Regions from separate parts of the Streptomyces sp. CA-243310 genome, predicted to be linked through region 2. Evidence: riboswitches for the same ligand, from Rfam matches in the RefSeq annotation. Region 2 holds a riboswitch; the other holds the start of a gene.
What was found. A riboswitch is a leader RNA that binds a small molecule or an ion and turns the genes downstream of it on or off. The one in region 2 is predicted to bind S-adenosylmethionine.
Positions count from the first base shown of each region.

Region 1 (9,163 bases), on a different contig from region 2:
CGCATGGGTACGTCGCGCCAGCCGAGGTTCGCCGCGTAGACGGCGATCCCGTTCTCGGCGTCGACGATGCCGGGCACGGCCACGCCGGCGGCCGAGGCGGCCGTGGCGTAGCGGGCCCGGCCCAGGTCGAGGAGTTCGCAGGCGAAGTCCAGGATCGTCTCGACGACGGCTTCGGGGCCCCGGTCGCGGCCGGTGGCGCGGCGTGCCTCGTGCAGCAGGGTGCCGTCCTCGGCGACGAGGGCGGCCTTCATCCCGGTGCCGCCCACATCGAGGGCGATGACGTGTTTCACGGGTTTCACAGAGACAGTCTCGCGCGCTTGGGAGGCAAAGGTCTAGTCCAATGGGGAGGATTGTTGAGCGGCCATACAAAATCGGGGCCCTGGTCCGGCAACAGTCCGGACACGGTCCGGGCCCCGGGCGCTCCGGAATGTGGACGCGTCGCCAAAGTGGTGTAGACCTTACGTCGAATCGTACGTACAACAAGGGGTGGATCGAGAACTGTGAAGGGCCGTTACCTGAGCCTGGCCGCGACCGGGGCCGCGCTGTGCCTGACCACGACGCTGACCGGCTGCGGATCCGTGTCGGCGCTCACCGGGGACAACGAGGTGACCCTCCGGGTCGTGGCGGCCGACTACGGCGACAATCCGCAGAACTCCTCGACCGGCTACTGGAAGGGCCTCGCCGAGAAGTTCCAGAACGACCACCCGGGCGTCAAGGTCGAGGTCAGCGTCTACTCCTGGACCGAGGTCGACGCGAAGGTCGCCGAGATGGTGAAGGCGAACAAGGCCCCCGACATCGCCCAGATCGGCGCCTACGCCGACTACGCCGAGGCGGACAAGCTCTACACCGCCGACGAACTGCTCTCCGTGCAGACCGAAGCCGACTTCCTCGCCCCGCTCGCCGACGCCGGCAAGCACAAGCGCACCCAGTACGGCCTCCCCTTCGTGGCCAGCACCCGACTGCTCTTCTACAACGAGAAGATGCTCACGGACGCGGGCGTGCTGGCGAAGGACGCCAAGGGTGGCTGGCAGCCGAAGAGCTGGGCGGAGCTGGAGGCGGCCGCCAAGAAGCTCAAGGCCAACGGCGTCCCCACCCCCTTCGCGCTGCCGCTCGGCCGCGAGGAGGCCCAGGCCGAGACGATGAACTGGCTCCTCGCGGGCGGTGGTGGCTACACCGACAACGAGGAGAACTACTCGATCGACTCCGCGGAGAACGTCAAGACGCTGGAGTTCCTGCGCGACAAGCTGGTCGGCCAGGGCCTGACCGGCTCCGTGGAGCCGGGCAAGTACGACCGCCAGGGCGCCTTCGACGCCTTCACCCGAGGCGAGGTCGGCATGCTCAACGGCCACCCCACGCTGATCAAGCAGGCCACCGCGAAGGGCCTCAAGTTCGGCATGGTGCCCATGCCCACGGTCGACGGCACCGAGCACTCCGCCATGGGCGTCGCCGACTGGGTGATGGCCTTCAAGAACGGCCACAAGAAGGAGTCCGGGCAGTTCCTCGACTTCCTGTACGAGGCCGACAACGTGACGTCCTTCACCACCCAGTACGGCCTGCTGCCCGTCACCACCAGCGGCTTCCGGGCCATGCAGAACGCCACCGGCGGCTCCGCCCCGCAGCTGAAGACCTTCCTGGCGGCCCTGCCCACCTCGAAGCTGTACCCGGTCGGCAAGAAGTCCTGGGCGGGCGTCAGCGAGGACGTGAAGAAGAACATCGGCTCGACCGTCAAGCCCGGCGGCAAGCCCGAGAAGGTCCTGGGCGAGATCGCCGAGTCCGCGCGGAAGGCGGACGGGAGCCAGTGACACCCGCGCCGCGCCGCCCCGGGGTCGCCGGGGCGGTGTCGGTGGCCGGCGTTAATCTGGCCGTATGACGGACGACGGGCGGTTGACGGCCACCGAGGCCGCCGTGCTCGCGTACGAGGGACGTACCTGGTCGGGCCCCGGCGCCAAGGAGCGGGCCATTCGCGAGGGACTGGGCATGCCCCCCGTCCGGTACTACCAGCTGCTCAACGCCCTGATGGACGATCCGCGGGCACTGGAGCACGCCCCCGGCACGGTCAACCGACTCCGCAGGATCCGCGAAGCGCAGCGGGCCCGGCGATAGCCGTCCCACGACAGGACCGTTAGGGTCGTCCCCATGGGGAGCCACCCGCACGATCTGCCGATGCCCGTGCCCGCCACAGCCGCCGGACGCGAGGGGCTCGAAGCCCTGCTCCGCGCACCGCGCCGGTCCGTCGTCGCCCTCGACTTCGACGGCACCCTCGCCGACATCGTTCCCGACCCCGACCAGGCCCGCGCCCACCCGGACGCCGTACCGGCACTGGCCGCGCTCGCCCCCGAGGTGGCCGCCGTCGCCGTCGTCACCGGCCGGCCCGCCGGGGTGGCCGTCCGCCACGGCGGCTTCGCCGGCGTCCCGGGGCTGGAACACCTGGTGGTGCTCGGGCACTACGGGGCCGAGCGGTGGGACGCCGTCACCGGCATCGTGCACGCGCCCGCCGAACACCCCGGGGTGGCGGCCGTACGCGCCGAACTGCCGGGCTTCCTGGAGTCCATCGGTGCCTGGCGCGGCACCTGGATCGAGGAGAAGGGCCAGGCGCTGGCCGTCCACACCCGCAGGGCCGCCGACCCGGAAGCGGCCTTCGCCGCGCTCCGCGAGCCCCTCGCGGACCTGGCGGCCCGACACGGGCTGATGGTCGAGCCGGGCCGGGCCGTGCTGGAGCTGCGACCGCCCGGCATGGACAAGGGCGTCGCCCTGACCGAGTACCTCGCGGAGATGGGCGCCGAGGCGGTGCTGTACGCCGGGGACGACCTCGGGGACCTCGCCGCCTACGCCGCCGTCGAGAAGCGGCGCGCCGACGGACTGCCGGGCCTGCTCGTCGCCAGCGGCTCCGAGGTGCCCGAACTCGCCTCCCGCGCCGACCTCGTCCTCCCCGGACCCGAACAGGTCGCCGCCCTCCTGGCGACGCTGGCCGCGACCCTGCGCGCCTGACGACCCGGGCGGCCGGCGTTCGGCGGCCGGCGGCCGGGGGGAACCCGCGCCGACCGCCGACCGTTCACATGTCCCGCAGGGCGTCCAACTGGGCGCGGAACCAGCGGGCCGGGGGCAGGGCCGTCGCGGCGGACGCCAGCCGCTTGGTGCGCTCCGTCCGCTCCGACCTCGGCATCGTCAGGGCCAGGTGCAGCGCCTGCGCCGTCTGCGTCACGTCGAACGGATTCACCGTCAGCGCGTCCTCGCCCAGCTCCCCGAACGCCCCCGCACCCGTGGACAGGACCAGGGCGACGCCCCGCTCCGAGACCACCGGGATCTCCTTCGCCACCAGGTTCATGCCGTCCCGCACCGGGTTGACCAGCGCCACGTCCGCCAGCCGGTAGGCCGCCAGGGAACGCGCGAAGTCGTCCTCCACCGACACCAGCACCGGCGTCCAGTCCTCCGTGCCGAACTCCGCGTTGATCTCCGCGGCGAGCGCGGCGACCGCCTCCGTGTACGACCGGTACACCGCGAGGTCCTGCCGCGAGGGGTACGCCGACGCCAGGTGCACCACCTTGCCCACCCACTCGGGGCGGGTGGCCAGCAGTTCCCGGTAGGCCAGCAGGCCGCGCAGGATGTTCTTCGACAGCTCCGTGCGGTCCACCCGCACGATCGTCTTGAGGTCGCCGACCTCCGCGCGCAGCGCCGCCAGCTTCCCGTCCACCTCCGGCCGGTGGGCCAGCGCCCGCAGCTCCTCGCCGTCCACGCCCAGCCCGAAGACCGCCACCTCGGTGTTCCGCTGCGGCCAGATCGAGTACCGGCGGTGCTCGACCCTCGTGCCGTGCACCTGCGCCAGGCCCCACGCGTCGTCGAGCTCCATGGCCCCCAGGAACGCGTCGGCCCACTCCCGGGTGTGGAAGCCGAGCAGGTCCGCGCCGAGCATGCCCCAGGACAGCTCCTCGACCACGTACTGCGGGAGGATCCGCAGGGAGTCCGGCGAGGCCCACGGGGTGTGCGTGAAGTGCGCGATCCGCAGGTCCGGCCGCAGGACCCGGAGCATGCCCGGCACCAGCGCCAGGTGGTAGTCCTGCACCAGCACCGACGCGCCCTCGCCCGCCTCCTCGGCGAGCGCCTCCGCGAAGGCCCGGTTGTAGGCGTCGTACGACTCCCAGAGCCGCCGGAACTCGGCGTCGAAGGCCGGCGCGCGCGGGATGTCGTACAGGTGGTGGTGGGTGAACCAGAGCACCGAGTTCGCGATGCCGTTGTACGCGTCGTCGTAGACCGCCGAATCGATGTCCAGCATCCGGACCCCGGGCTCGGACACGCCCCGACGCACCGCCTCCCGGTCCGCGTCCGACAGCGCCGCGCAGATCCACACCGTCTCCGGCTGCTCCGCGAGGGCGGCGGAGAGCCCGGAGACCAGACCGCCCCCGCCGCGCCGGGTGTCGAGGGTGCCGTCGTCGGCGAGGGAGTACGAGAGCGGGCCGCGATTCGCGGCGACGAGCACCTGAGAAGCCATGCGCCGAACCTAGCCCGGCCGGAACCCGCTCAAACGTCCGGTTCGTCACGCCACCCGGCGGCCCGCGTACTCCTTGACCTCGATCATCGGCGGCCGTTCCTCGGTGTCGACGGCGTACGTCCGCGGCACGAAGCCGTCCGGACCCCGCTCGAACTGCGTCAGCTCCGGCCGTACGAGGTGCCCGCGCGACAGACGCAGTTGCGCCGTCCGGTAGATCGCCGCGGCCATCCGGCCGAGCGCCTGACCGTCCTGGTGCCGGTGCAGTCGTACCCCGACGTCCACCTGGGCCAGCGCGTCCAGCCCGACCGTGTGCAGCGCGTCCACCAGCAGCCCCAGCTCGACGCCGTAGCCGACGGGGAACGGCAGCCGCTCCAGCAGCGACCGGCGCACCGCGTACTCGCCGCCCAGCGGCTGGACGAAGCCCGCCAACAGCGGCCAGTGCAGGTTGAGCAGCGGGCGGGCCACCAGCTCGGTCACCCGGCCGCCCTGCCCGGGCGCGTCGCCGAGCGGGCGGTCGTACATCGCCTTCACGAACTGCACCTCGGGATCGGTCAGCAGCGGGCCGACGATCCCCGACACGAAGGAGGCCGAGAAGTCGCGCAGGTCGGCGTCCACGAAGCAGACGACGTCGCCGGTCGTGGCCAGCAGCGAGCGCCACAGCACCTCGCCCTTGCCGGGCAGGGCCGGCAGCCGCGGCAGGATCTCGTCGCGGTGCACCACACGGGCACCGGCCTTCGCGGCCACCTCGGCCGTCCGGTCGCGGGAGCCCGAGTCGACGACCACCAGCTCGTCCACCAACGGCGTCGCCGGCCCCTCGATCAGCTCGCGGCGGATCACCTCGACGATCTCGCCGACCGTGGCCTCCTCGTCGAGCGCGGGCAGCACCACGCTCACCGTGGTGCCCGTCGCCCGTTTCCGGTCGAGCAGCTGGTCGAGCGGTCGATCGGCAGCGGACCAGGAGCGCTCGGCCAGCCAGCGCTCCACCTCTTCCAGCACTTTCGGCACTCCCTGATGGGTCGGTCGATCGTCGGCGGTTTCGGACGAAATGTGATCCATGTGTGATCCATCTCGCCGTTCGGACGGCTGTCTCAACCGCCCGGGGCTTCGGTTACAGTCTTGAACAACGCGAGGGACCACCGCATGCCGGGGGTCCACGTGCACAAACGCCCGGGCCCGCCATGGAGTGCGTCACCCGGTGCCATACCGCTCATCCAGAGGGGCAGAGGGACACGGCCCGTTGAAGCCCCGGCAACCCTCCAGTCGGTCTCGCGATCACGCACATCCGCTGCGTCAGCGAGGTCCCCGACTAGGGAAGGTGCCAATTCCGTCTCATGGCGAAGTGCGCCATGGGGAAGATGAGGAGAAAGGGCCTCGCCATCATGGCTGCACAGACTGTCACCACCTCTGCCGGAATCGTCGATCTCGGACCCGCCACCGGCCTTTCCTGCCGCGAGTGCGCCACCCGCTTCGAACTCGGTCCGATCTTCGCCTGCGCCGAGTGTTTCGGACCGCTCGAAGTCGCCTACGACCTGCCCACCGGTGACCCCGAGGCGCTGCGCGCCGCGATCGAGGCCGGCCCGAACAACATCTGGCGCTACGCGCCGCTGCTGCCCGTCCCGGCGGACGTGGCCTCCAAGCCGAGCCTGAACCCCGGCTTCACCAAGCTCGTGGACGCCGAGAACCTGGCCAAGGAGCTGGGCGTCACCGGCAAGCTCTACGTCAAGGACGACTCCGGCAACCCGACGCACTCCTTCAAGGACCGCGTCGTCGCCATCGCCGTCGAGGCCGCCCGCGCCTTCGGCTTCACCACCCTCTCCTGCTCCTCCACCGGCAACCTGGCCGGGGCCGTCGGCGCCGCGGCCGCCCGCGCCGGCTTCCGGTCCTGCGTGTTCATCCCGCACGACCTGGAGCAGGGCAAGGTCGTCATGGCCGGTGTCTACGGTGGCGACCTGGTCGGCATCGAGGGCAACTACGACGACGTCAACCGCTTCTGCTCCGAGCTCATCGGCGACCCGCTCGGCGAGGGCTGGGGCTTCGTCAACGTCAACCTGCGCCCGTACTACGGCGAGGGCTCCAAGACCCTCGCGTACGAGATCTGCGAGCAGCTCGGCTGGGAGCTGCCCGATCAGATCGTCATCCCGATCGCGTCCGGCTCGCAGCTGACGAAGATCGACAAGGGTCTTCAGGAGCTGATCAGGCTCGGACTGGTCGAGGACAAGCCGTACAAGATCTTCGGCGCCCAGGCCGAGGGCTGCTCGCCCGTCTCGACCGCCTTCAAGGCCGGCCACGAGGTGGTCCGCCCGCAGAAGCCGAACACCATCGCCAAGTCGCTGGCCATCGGCAACCCGGCGGACGGCCCCTACGTCCTGGACATCGCCCGCCGCACCGGCGGCTACGTCGAGGACGTCAACGACGAGCAGGTCGTCGAGGCCATCAAGATCCTCGCGCAGACCGAGGGCATCTTCGCCGAGACCGCGGGCGGCGTGACCGTCGGCGTGACGAAGAAGCTCATCGACAACGGGCAGCTCGACCCCGCGCTGACCACGGTCATCCTGAACACGGGTGACGGTCTCAAGACCCTGGAGGCGGTGGCCGCGGACAGCGGGCAGACCGCCACGATCCGCCCGAGCCTGGACGCGTTCCGCGCCGCCGGCCTGGCCTGACCCTCCCCCCGTACTCCGGAAAGGCAGCAGCACCATGAGCGTCAACGTCCGCATCCCCACCATCCTGCGCACCTACACCGGCGGCCAGGCCGAGGTGTCCGCCGAGGGCACGACCCTCTCCGAGGTCATCGAGTCCCTGGAGAAGAGCCACCCGGGCATCGCCGCCCGCGTCCTGGACGACCAGGGCAAGCTGCGCCGCTTCGTGAACGTCTACGTGAACGACGACGACGTGCGCTTCGAGGGCGGGCTGCAGACGTCGACGCCCGACGGCGCCGGCATCTCGATCATTCCGGCGGTCGCGGGCGGCTGCTGAACCGTCCCGGACTTCCATCCACGGACTTCCGCGGGGACTTCCCCCGAGGGCCGTGCGCCGACGAGAGCAATCCGAATTGCCCCTTCCGCCGATAAGCGGAGGGGGCAATTCTGGTTGATTGGGCGCGGTAGAGTTGGGGAAGTCCCCTCCGCCGTACTTGCCCGCCGCATATGAGCGGGCCGCCGGATGGTTGACATTGAGTCAACATGCAAGCGCCGTATGGGTCTTTGGTGCCGAATGTCAGGCCCGAGTTGCCCGGCCCTATGCCAAATTTTCACTCTATTTCAATGTTTCCTCGTGTCCTGAATTCTCGTCGGAATGACCTGTTGCACACAGCACTGGTGCGGATACATTCAGCCGCGGTCGAGGCGTTCCGGCGCAAGTTCTGACCCGGGTCCGCGAAGTGCGGTCCTGCGCAAGGGCCAGTAATAGGGGAGTTAGGCATGGCTCAGGGCACCGTCAAGTGGTTCAACGCGGAGAAGGGCTACGGCTTCATCGCGGTCGACGGTGGTGCGGATGTGTTCGTCCACTACAGCGCCATCCAGATGGACGGGTACCGCACCCTTGAAGAGGGTCAGCGGGTCGAGTTCGAGATCTCGCAGGGCCAGAAGGGTCCGCAGGCGGACATGGTCAAGCTCGCACTCGGCTAGTCCCGGCGCGATCGACCACCGACGCACGGACATCGAGGGGCCCACATCCTGGACAAGGGATGTGGGCCCCTCGTGCATGACCCCGTCCGACCGGCGCGTTCGCGGGGTGTTGCCCGAAGCCGCTTGCACTCGCGGGGGTCGAGTGCTAATCATTGGCGTTAGCACTCTCCAGGTGAGAGTGCTACTCAACGAGGACCGGGCCGGTGAGGCCCGCAGGGTCCGGCGGGAAGGAACCGCCGGGCTCGCTGGCCGTCCGTCGCGGGCGCGGGCGCGGTCCGGAGCAATCCACCCCTGTCCGGGAGGACCACTTCAGATGGCCAAGATCATTGCGTTCAACGAGGAGGCCCGGCGCGGTCTCGAGCGTGGGATGAACCAGCTCGCCGACGCCGTCAAGGTCACCCTTGGCCCCAAGGGTCGCAACGTCGTCCTTGAGAAGAAGTGGGGCGCCCCCACGATCACCAACGATGGTGTCTCCATCGCCAAGGAGATCGAGCTCGAGGACCCGTACGAGAAGATCGGCGCCGAGCTGGTCAAGGAAGTCGCCAAGAAGACGGACGACGTCGCCGGCGACGGTACGACCACCGCCACCGTGCTCGCCCAGGCTCTCGTACGCGAGGGTCTGCGCAACGTGGCCGCCGGCGCCAACCCGATGGCCCTCAAGCGTGGCATCGAGAAGGCCGTCGAGGCCGTCTCCGCCGCCCTGCTCTCGCAGGCCAAGGACGTCGAGACCAAGGAGCAGATCGCCTCCACGGCCTCCATCTCCGCCGCCGACACCCAGATCGGCGAGCTCATCGCCGAGGCGATGGACAAGGTCGGCAAGGAAGGCGTCATCACGGTCGAGGAGTCGCAGACCTTCGGTCTCGAGCTCGAGCTCACCGAGGGCATGCGCTTCGACAAGGGCTACATCTCGGCGTACTTCGCCACCGACATGGAGCGCATGGAGTCGTCCCTCGACGACCCGTACATCCTGATCGTCAACTCCAAGATCGGCTCGGTCAAGGACCTGCTGCCGCTCCTGGAGAAGGTCATGCAGTCCGGCAAGCCGCTGCTG
Region 1 covers NZ_JBNJMF010000001.1:672,431-681,593, forward strand. Annotated here, with positions in the region: gene ACQEVM_RS03185 (ROK family protein) at 1-290, opposite strand, end outside; gene ACQEVM_RS03190 (extracellular solute-binding protein) at 501-1,802, shown strand; gene ACQEVM_RS03195 (DUF3263 domain-containing protein) at 1,867-2,103, shown strand; gene otsB (trehalose-phosphatase) at 2,137-2,988, shown strand; gene ACQEVM_RS03205 (alpha,alpha-trehalose-phosphate synthase (UDP-forming)) at 3,053-4,486, opposite strand; gene ACQEVM_RS03210 (glucosyl-3-phosphoglycerate synthase) at 4,532-5,482, opposite strand; SAM riboswitch class I at 5,691-5,848, shown strand; gene thrC (threonine synthase) at 5,842-7,149, shown strand; gene ACQEVM_RS03220 (MoaD/ThiS family protein) at 7,184-7,462, shown strand; gene ACQEVM_RS03225 (cold-shock protein) at 7,906-8,112, shown strand; gene groL (chaperonin GroEL) at 8,426-9,163, shown strand, end outside.
Region 1: another riboswitch for S-adenosylmethionine. It lies ahead of thrC (threonine synthase); the one in region 2 lies ahead of ACQEVM_RS27070 (aminotransferase class V-fold PLP-dependent enzyme).

Region 2 (9,163 bases):
CCTCGCCAAGGCGAACATGCGCAAGATCTTCCCGGACCACTGGTCCTTCATGCTGGGTGAGATCTGCCTCTACGCCTTCGTCATCATCATCCTCACGGGTGTGTACCTGACGCTGTTCTTCCACCCGAGCATGAACGAGGTCGTGTACCACGGCTCGTACGTGCCGATGCAGGGCGTCCAGATGTCCGAGGCCTTCGCCTCGACCCTGGACATCAGCTTCGACGTCCGCGGCGGTCTGCTCATCCGGCAGATCCACCACTGGGCGGCGCTGATCTTCGTCGCGGCCATGGTCGTGCACATGATGCGCGTCTTCTTCACGGGTGCGTTCCGCAAGCCCCGCGAGGTCAACTGGATCTTCGGCTTCCTGCTGCTGGTCCTCGGCATGTTCACCGGTTTCACCGGTTACTCGCTGCCGGACGACCTGCTCTCGGGTACCGGTGTCCGCTTCATGCAGGGCGCCATCCTGTCGGTCCCGGTCGTGGGCACCTACCTGTCGATGTTCCTCTTCGGCGGAGAGTTCCCCGGCGGCGACTTCGTCGCGCGGTTCTACTCGGTCCACATCCTGCTGCTGCCCGGCATCATGATGGGCCTGTTGGTGGCCCACCTGATCCTGGTCGTGTTCCACAAGCACACCCAGTACGCCGGCCCCGGCAAGACGAACAAGAACGTCGTCGGCATGCCGCTGCTGCCGGTCTACATGGCCAAGGCCGGAGGCTTCTTCTTCCTGGTCTTCGGTGTCATCGCGGCCATCGCGGCGCTCGCCTCGATCAACCCGATCTGGGCGCTGGGCCCGTACCGCCCGGACCACGTGTCCACCGGCGCGCAGCCCGACTGGTACATGGGCATGCCGGAAGGCCTGATCCGAGCCATGCCGGGCTGGGAGATCAACCTGTGGGGCCACACCCTCGTCCTGGGCGTGTTCATCCCGCTGCTGCTCTTCCCGCTGGTGCTGGGCGCCATCGCCGTCTGGCCGTTCATCGAGTCCTGGGTCACCGGGGACAAGCGCGAGCACCACATCCTGGACCGCCCGCGCAACGTCCCGACCCGCACGGGCTTCGGTGTCGCCTGGATCGCGGAGTACATCGTGCTCCTCATCGGCGGCGGCAACGACATGTTCGCCCAGTACTTCCACCTGTCGATCAACTCGATCACCTGGTTCGTCCGGATCGGCTTCTTCGTCGTACCGGTCCTCGCCTTCATCGTCACCAAGCGGATCTGCCTCGGCCTCCAGCGCCGGGACCACGACAAGGTGCTGCACGGTCGCGAGACCGGCGTCATCAAGCGCCTGCCGCACGGTGAGTTCGTCGAGGTCCACGAGCCGCTCCCGCAGTCCCAGCTGCACACGCTCACCGCGCACGAGCAGTACCGTCCGATCGAGCTGGGCCCGACGGTCGACGAGAACGGTGTCGAGCGCAAGCTCACGGCCACGGAGAAGCTCCGCGCGAAGCTCAGCAAGGGCTTCTACGCGGAGAACAACCAGATTCCGAAGCCCACGGTGGAGGAGTACAAGGAGATCCAGAGTGGCCACGGCCACCACTGATCCCGCGTGATCGTTTGACCGCACCCGCATGAGGGATTGATTTCGGTCAATCCTGGTGTCGCCACGGCGAGAGCCCCGTCCAGACCCTGGACGGGGCTCTTTGCCGTCCCGCGCGGCTGGATAGGCTGAGGCCCTTACCCATCAGACGTGGGCGGCGAGCACGGGGCGGCCCACTAGCGCAGGAGCGGACCATGGACGTTGTGACCCCGGCAGGCGGCGACAGCGTGGCGGCCCGCGGCTGGCCGGGCGTGCTCGACGCCCTGCTGACCGGCCGGGACCTGCGCGCCGAGGACACCGCCTGGGCCATGGACACGATCATGCGCGGCGAGGCCACCGACGCCCAGATCGCCGGGTTCGTGGTGGCGCTGCGGGCCAAGGGCGAGACGGTCGAGGAGATCGCCGGGCTGGTCGGGAGCATGTACGAGCACGCCAACCTGATCGAGGTGCCCGGCCGGACGGTGGACATCGTCGGGACCGGTGGCGACGGGGCCAAGACGGTGAACATCTCCACGATGTCGGCGATCGTGGTGGCCGGCACCGGCGCCAAGGTCGTCAAGCACGGCAATCGGGCCGCCTCCTCCGCGAGCGGCTCCTCGGACGTCCTGGAGAAGCTCGGCGTCAACCTCGACCTCACCCCCGCGCGGGTGGCGCAGGTCGCCGAGGAGGCCGGCATCACCTTCTGCTTCGCCGTGAAGTTCCACCCCGCGCTGCGGCACGTGGCGGCGGCGCGCAAGGAGCTGGGCATCCGGACCCTGTTCAACTTCCTCGGCCCGCTGACCAACCCGGCCCGCGTCCGCGCCCAGGCGACCGGCGTGGCCGACCCCCGGGTGGCGCCCATCGTCGCGGGCGTCCTCGCCGAACGCGGTTCCTCGGCGCTCGTGTTCCGGGGCGACGACGGCCTCGACGAGCTGACCACCACGGGCACCTCACGGGTGTGGTGGGTGCGGGACGGATCGGTCACCGAGCTGCCCTTCGACCCGCGCGACGTGGGGATCGACGTGGTCGACGTGTCCGCGCTGCGGGGCGAGGACCCCTCGTACAACGCGGACGTCGCCCGGCGCCTGCTCGCGGGCGAGACCGGCCCCGTGCGCGACGCCGTCCTGCTGAACGCGGCCGCCGCCCTGGTCGCGCTGGACCCGGGCAGCGGCTCGCTGGAGGAGCAGATCGCGGCCGGCATCACCCGGGCGGCGCAGTCCATCGACTCGGGATCGGCGCGCGCCGCGCTGGATCGCTGGGTGACGGCCAGCAACGCGTAGCCGGCTCGTCCGAACGGCGTGAAACGGCAAGACCCCGGTCCACGATGCGGACCGGGGTCTTGCGCACGACGGATCGTGTGGCAGGATTCTGCCCAGGTCACGAGTGACAGCGTTTAGGCCCCGGCTTGCTGTCCGGCAACCCTCCTTCCGTGGCGGGGTGCCCCGGGTGATGACCAGGCCGTAGGCAGTGAGGTCTACGGCAAGCGCGGATCCCTCGACACCAGGGGTCCTGGTCTCTCGAGGAGCGTTTTCCGTGAGCAAGCGAATGCGATAGGGCGACTCCGCCCCTTCTTCACCCCTCGGAACAGGGACCTCTCCGCGTACCCGCGTACGCCCTCCCGTGCTCCGAGGTCATCCCCGTACCCCTCCGGTCGGCCGCCGAGCCGCACCCGCGTACGGGCACACCGAAGCCATTCAGCCCTGCCTGCCGGGAGATTCCGCCATGTCCGCATCCCTGAACACCGCCGTCACCACCTCCGCCGACGTCGCCGCCGACCCCGCCTGCGTCGAGCCGCTGCCCGTGCTCGGCCGCGACGTCACCGTGCCGCTCGTCACCGGCGGCGAGGTCACCTACGCCGCCCTCGACTACGCGGCCAGCGCCCCCGCCCTGCAGCGGGTCTGGGACGACGTGGCGGCCTACGCCCCGTACTACGGAAGCGTGCACCGGGGCGCCGGCTACCTCTCGCAGCTCTCCACCGACCTCTTCGAGCAGAGCCGGGTCACCGTCGCGGAGTTCCTCGACTGCCGCGCCGAGGACCAGGTGATCTTCACGCGGTCCACCACCGACTCCCTGAACCTGCTCGCCGCCGCGCTCCCCGCCGACTGCCAGGTCTTCGTCTTCGAGACCGAGCACCACGCCTCCCTGCTGCCCTGGGGGGACGCGCGGGTCACCTGCCTCGACGCGCCGCGCACCCCGGCCCAGGCCGTCGAGACCCTGGAGCGGGCGCTGGCCGGGCGCGACCCGTACGGTCCCGCGCTGGTGTGCGTGACCGGCGCGTCCAACGTCACCGGCGAGCTGTGGCCCGTACGGGAGCTCGCCGCCGCTGCGCACGCCCACGGGGCGCGGATCGTGCTGGACGCCGCCCAGTTGGCCCCGCACCACCCCGTCTCCGTGCGGGAACTCGACGTGGACTGGGTGGCCTTCTCCGGACACAAGCTGTACGCGCCCTTCGGCTCGGGCGTGCTCGCCGGCCGCGCGGACTGGCTGCAGGCCGCCGATCCGTACCTCGCCGGCGGTGGCGCCTCCCGCAAGGTGGCCCGCCGCGAGGACGGCGGCGTGGACGTCGAGTGGCACACCACGGCCGCCCGCCACGAGGCCGGTTCACCGAACGTCATCGGCGTCTACTCCATCGCCTCCGCCTGCCGCGCCCTGAAGGAGGCCGGGTTCGAGAACCTGGTCGCCCGCGAGAACCACCTCATCGCGAAGGTCCGCGAGGGCCTGGCCGACGTCCCGGCGGTCCGCGTGCTGTCCCTCTTCGGGGACGACGCCCCGCGCGTCGGCGTCATCTCCTTCGTCGTCGACGGGTGGAACAGCTCGCACTTCGCCGCCGCCCTCTCCGCGGAGTACGGCATCGGCGTCCGCGACGGCCTGTTCTGCGCCCACCCGCTGGTCCGCACCCTGCTCGGCAGCGAGCCGCAGGAGCCGGGGGAGTGCGGGGCGCCCGAGGCCGGCCCGGGGGAGCGCTCGCTGAACGCGATCCGCGTCAGCTTCGGCGCGGGCACCCCCGACGAGCACGTCGAGCGGTTCGTCGGCGCGGTCAGGGAACTCGTCACCGACGGGGCCAAGTGGCGGTACCACACCGAAGAGGGCCGCTGCGTGCCGGCCGTCTGAGGCCCGTCGGCCCCTGAACGCCGCGCGCCCCGGTCGGGAGGATTCCCGCCGGGGCCTTCGGCCGTCGCGACGGCTGCCGGCCGTCGACACGCCCGGCCGGAACCTACGCGTCGAGGCCGATCGCGAAGGCGGCTTCCAGGTCGTGCTGGGAGTACGTGCGGAACGCCACGTGCGTGTCGGTGCCCTCCACGCCCGGGATCTTGCTGATGCGGCCCGGGATGATGTCCGCGAGGTTCTCGTGGCGGGCCACCCGGACCAGGGCGATCAGGTCGTAGGTACCGGTGACGGAGTAGACCTCGCTGACGCTGTCCAGCGCGGCGATGGCCTCGGCGATCTCGGGGATCCGGTCCACGCTGGTCTTGATGAGCACGATCGCGGTGATCACGGTTGGCTGTCTCCCTCGCCGGCAGTCACTGGTCTCCTCACTCTAGTCGTACGCCGGTATCGCACCCACGCGTAGCCGAAGCCCAGGGAGAAGCCCACCACGTGGGCGAGATAGGCGACCCCCGGACCGCTTTCCGCCCGGTGCGCCGCCACCCACTGCAACGCGAACCAGAACATCAGCACGATCCAGGCGGGGAAGCGCAGCGGCAGGAAGAACAGGAACGGGAACAGGCTCGTGACCCGGGCGCGGGGGAAGAGGCACAGGAACGCCCCGAGCACCGCCGAGATCGCGCCGGACGCCCCGACCAGGGTCTGGTCGGAGGAGGCGTTGGCCGCCGCGTAGGCGCCCAGGGCGAGGTAGCCCGTACAGACGCAGAAGGCGAGGAAGGCCGGTCGGCCCATCCGGGCCTCCGTCATCGCGCCGAAGACGTACAGGAAGAGCATGTTGCCCAGCAGGTGCAGCCAGCTGCCGTGGACGAACAGCGCGGTCAGCGGGGTGAGCAGCGCCCTGGCCGATCCGGAGAAGAGCTGATCGGGGACGACGCCCCAGCGCCGGAAGTAGTCGGTGCCCCGCGCGAGCAGCTCGTCACCGGTCCCGTAGACCGGATTCATGCCCGAGGCGGGACCGAGGAGGAACACCACGCAGCAGCCGGCGATCAGCGCGTGGGTGATCACCGGGCCCCTGGAGGCCTCGCGGACGGCCTGCCACCTTACGATCATGCGACCGAGCATGACCCAACCGGACCCCCTCGGAGCGGTGGCAGGCCGTAGGGTTACGAGCTGCGGTCCGCCGTACGGCTCAGCGGGCCGCTTTAATTGAAACTGAAAGAGCCACGAAGGAGAGAGCGGCCTGATGACGGTTCCCCAGCCGACCGACACCACCCGGTGGCGCTGCACCCTGTGCGGCAACCTCACGCGTTTCGACGTGACCCGTTCGTCGAAGGTCGTGGAGTACATCCACTTGGACCTCGCCGGGGAGCCCAAGGTCGAGGAGCGAGAGGTGGTCAATGAGACCATCGAGTCGGTTCGCTGTCGCTGGTGCAACGCGGTGGACCAGATCGAGCTCGTGGACAGGCCGGGCGCGGACTCCTGAAGGAGCCGGGCCCACAGGTAGATCACGGTAGGGGTGACGGATTGTGGAGCCAGCAAGCGGCGCTGAGCCGGCCGACGCGGCCGGCGACGCCGCCGAGGTGCTCGACCGCCCGCTGCCGGAAGGCGTGCGGCGCAGGGTCGTCGCACTCGTCTCGGACGCCTTCGGCGGACTGACGGTCGGGGACCTCCCGGCGCAGCTGCGCCAGTACGCCCGGTTCACCCCGACCCGTCGTGCCAAGTTCGCGGGCAACGCGATGGCCGCGGCCGTGGAGACGGACGCCGTCTTCCGCGGCCGGGTCGCCGAGAAGCTCCGCGAGGCGCAGGCCGAACTGGCCGGGGCCCTGGAGTCCGGGGCCCCGCCCGCCGCCGCCGATCCGCTGGACGTGGCAGCCGCCGCGTACGTGCTGAGGCCGGCCGGCTGGGTCAAGCTGGTGGCCGCCGCGGGCGAGGAGGCGCAGCGCGCCGACGCCGAGCGGGTCGGCGACGAGACCCGGCGCGAACTGGAGCGGCTCCGCGAGGAGCTGGCGCACGTACGCGAACTCCAGCGCAGCGGCGGTGAGCAGGTGCGCGGCGAGCTGGAGGCGGCGCGCAAGGAAGCGGAATCGCTTCAGCGCAAGCTGCGCAGCGCCCTCAGCGACGTCAAGCGCGGCGAGGCGGCCCTGCGCAAGATCAATGCCGAGATCGACGGGATCCGCGGGGAGGCGGCGGCGCAGGTGACGGTCGCCGAGAGCGAGACGCGGCGGCTCAAGTCCCGCCTCGCGGAGGTGGAATCGGCGCTGGAGACCTCGCGCCGCGCCACCCGCGAGGGGCGCAGCATCGAGGACATGAGGCTGCGGCTGCTCCTGGACACCGTGTTGGACGCGGCGGCCGGACTGCGCCGCGAGCTGGCGCTGCCGCCCGTGTCCACCCGGCCCGCGGACACGGTGGAGGCGGTGGAGCCGGGTCGGATGACCCCGAAGGACATCGCGGCGCGGGCGCTGTCGGAGACCGATCCGGCGCTGCTGGACCAGTTGTTGGCGCTGCCGCAGGCGCATCTGGTGATCGACGGCTACAACGTGACCAAGACGGGCTATCCGACGATGCCGCTGGAGAAGCAGCGGCTTCGGCTGCTGGGCGGGCTCTCGATGCTGGCCGCGCAGACGGGCGCGGAGATGACCTGTGTCTTCGACGGCGCCGAACTGGCCGCCCCGGTACTCCTCGCCCCGCCGCGCGGGGTGCGGGTGCTGTTCTCCAAGGCGGGGGTGACGGCGGACGAGCTGATCCGCCAGTTGGTGCGGGCCGAGCCCGCCGGCCGGCCCGTGGTCGTGGTCTCCACGGACCGGGAGGTCGCGGACGGGGTGGCGAAGGCGGGTGCCCGGCCGGTGACGTCCGCACTGCTGCTGAAGCGGCTCGCCCGAGTTTCGTAGTACCTGCGGCTTCTGTCCCCTCCTGCAACGGCTGTGCGCAATGCCGGTATTGGTGGGGCGGTGAAGGGAACGTACCGTCAACTGACCGGTACGGAGCGTGCGAAGACGGTAAAGAAGCCGGTCGGGGACCGGAATTTTGCCTTCGGGGATTTGAACTGATCACAGCCGGGTCACTAGGGTCTGTTCAAACCTTCGTACGGTCGTTCACTCATTCGGGGTGTCGGCGGAGGCGCGCTGCCGAGTGTGTGCCCCTCTTCGGCGGCTCCAGGAAGAAGGAGCTCGCGTTCGTGGCGTCCCACCGTCGACCCAAGCCGCCGACCCGCACGCGAGTGAGCGTCCTCACCGCCCTCGCCACCGCGGCCGTCGCCCTCTCCGCCCAGTCGGCCACGGCCGCCCCGGACAAGCCGAACAAGGACGAGGTCAAGGCCCAGGTCGACGCCCTCTACGAGGAGTCCGAGCAGGCCGGCGAGAAGGCCAACGCGGCCAAGGACCGCCAGGACAAGCTGGAGAAGGAGATCGGTCGGCTCCAGGACTCGGTCGCGCGCGGCCAGGCGGAGCTCAACGACCTGCGCAGCACGCTCGGTTCGATGGCCACGGCCCAGTACCGCGGCGGCGGCCTCGACCAGTCGATGCAACTGTTCCTCTCCGACGACCCCCAGGACTACCTCGACAAGTCCTCCATGCTCCAGCAGATGAGCGGCAAGCAGGTCGAGGCGATATCCACGATCCAGGCCAAGCAGAGGACCCTGGCGCAGCAGCGCGCGGAGGCCGGCACCAAGCTCGCCGACCTCGACGCCACCCGCAAGGAACTGGCCGAGAAGAAGGCCGCCGCCCAGGGCAAGCTCGCCGAAGCCCAGGCCCACCTCAACTCGCTGACCGCGCAGGAGCGTTCGCAACTGAAGGCCGCGGAGGCCAAGGCCGGCGAGGAGGCCGCCAAGGCCGCCGACGGGGGCGCCAAGCCCGGTGCGGTGAAGGGCTCCGGGCGGGCCGCGCAGGCGCTCGCCGCCGCCCTGACCCAGGAGGGCAAGGGCTACAACATGGGCTCCACCGGCATGGCGTACTGGGACTGCTCCAGCCTGGCGCAGTGGGCCTACGGACAGGCGGGCGTCCAGATCAGCCGTACCACCTTCACGCAGGTCAACGACGGCACGCGCATCGGCGAGAGCCAGCTCCAGCCCGGTGACCTGGTCTTCTTCTACGACGACCTGCACCACGTCGGCCTCTACGCGGGCAACGGCCAGGTCTTCCACGCCTCCAACCCCAGGGGCGGCGTCAAGTACGAAGCCATGAGGAACATGCCCTTCCAGTTCGGCGTCCGCGTCGGCTGACCCCGTCCCGCGCCTCCCCCGACCGGGGAGGCGCGCCGGACACCGCCCATCCGGGCGAATTGCGCGGCCCCGCCGTGACCCCACGCCCCGCCGGTGACCTGCGTCTCCTGCGGGGCACCCGTGTGTCCGGGCCCCGACGGTCGTTGGTCGGCGCCCCGTCACGCCGCTACTGTCTGCCAGCGCGGAACCCGGCACACGGCCGTCCACGGAGGGCGGACCCGGGCCCCGCGCAAGCGGAAGGGAGCGGTTCCACGTGGCGTCCCATCGCCGGTCCGGCCTCAGCGGCCTCGACCGGAACACGAAGATCACCGTCCTCACCGCCGCAG
Region 2 covers NZ_JBNJMF010000002.1:2,088,264-2,097,426, reverse strand. Annotated here, with positions in the region: gene qcrB (cytochrome bc1 complex cytochrome b subunit) at 1-1,540, shown strand, start outside; gene trpD (anthranilate phosphoribosyltransferase) at 1,732-2,796, shown strand; SAM riboswitch class IV at 2,892-3,008, shown strand; gene ACQEVM_RS27070 (aminotransferase class V-fold PLP-dependent enzyme) at 3,239-4,627, shown strand; gene ACQEVM_RS27065 (Lrp/AsnC ligand binding domain-containing protein) at 4,731-5,012, opposite strand; gene ACQEVM_RS27060 (rhomboid family intramembrane serine protease) at 5,009-5,731, opposite strand; gene ACQEVM_RS27055 (hypothetical protein) at 5,865-6,104, shown strand; gene ACQEVM_RS27050 (NYN domain-containing protein) at 6,145-7,509, shown strand; gene ACQEVM_RS27045 (NlpC/P60 family protein) at 7,797-8,837, shown strand; gene ACQEVM_RS27040 (NlpC/P60 family protein) at 9,091-9,163, shown strand, end outside.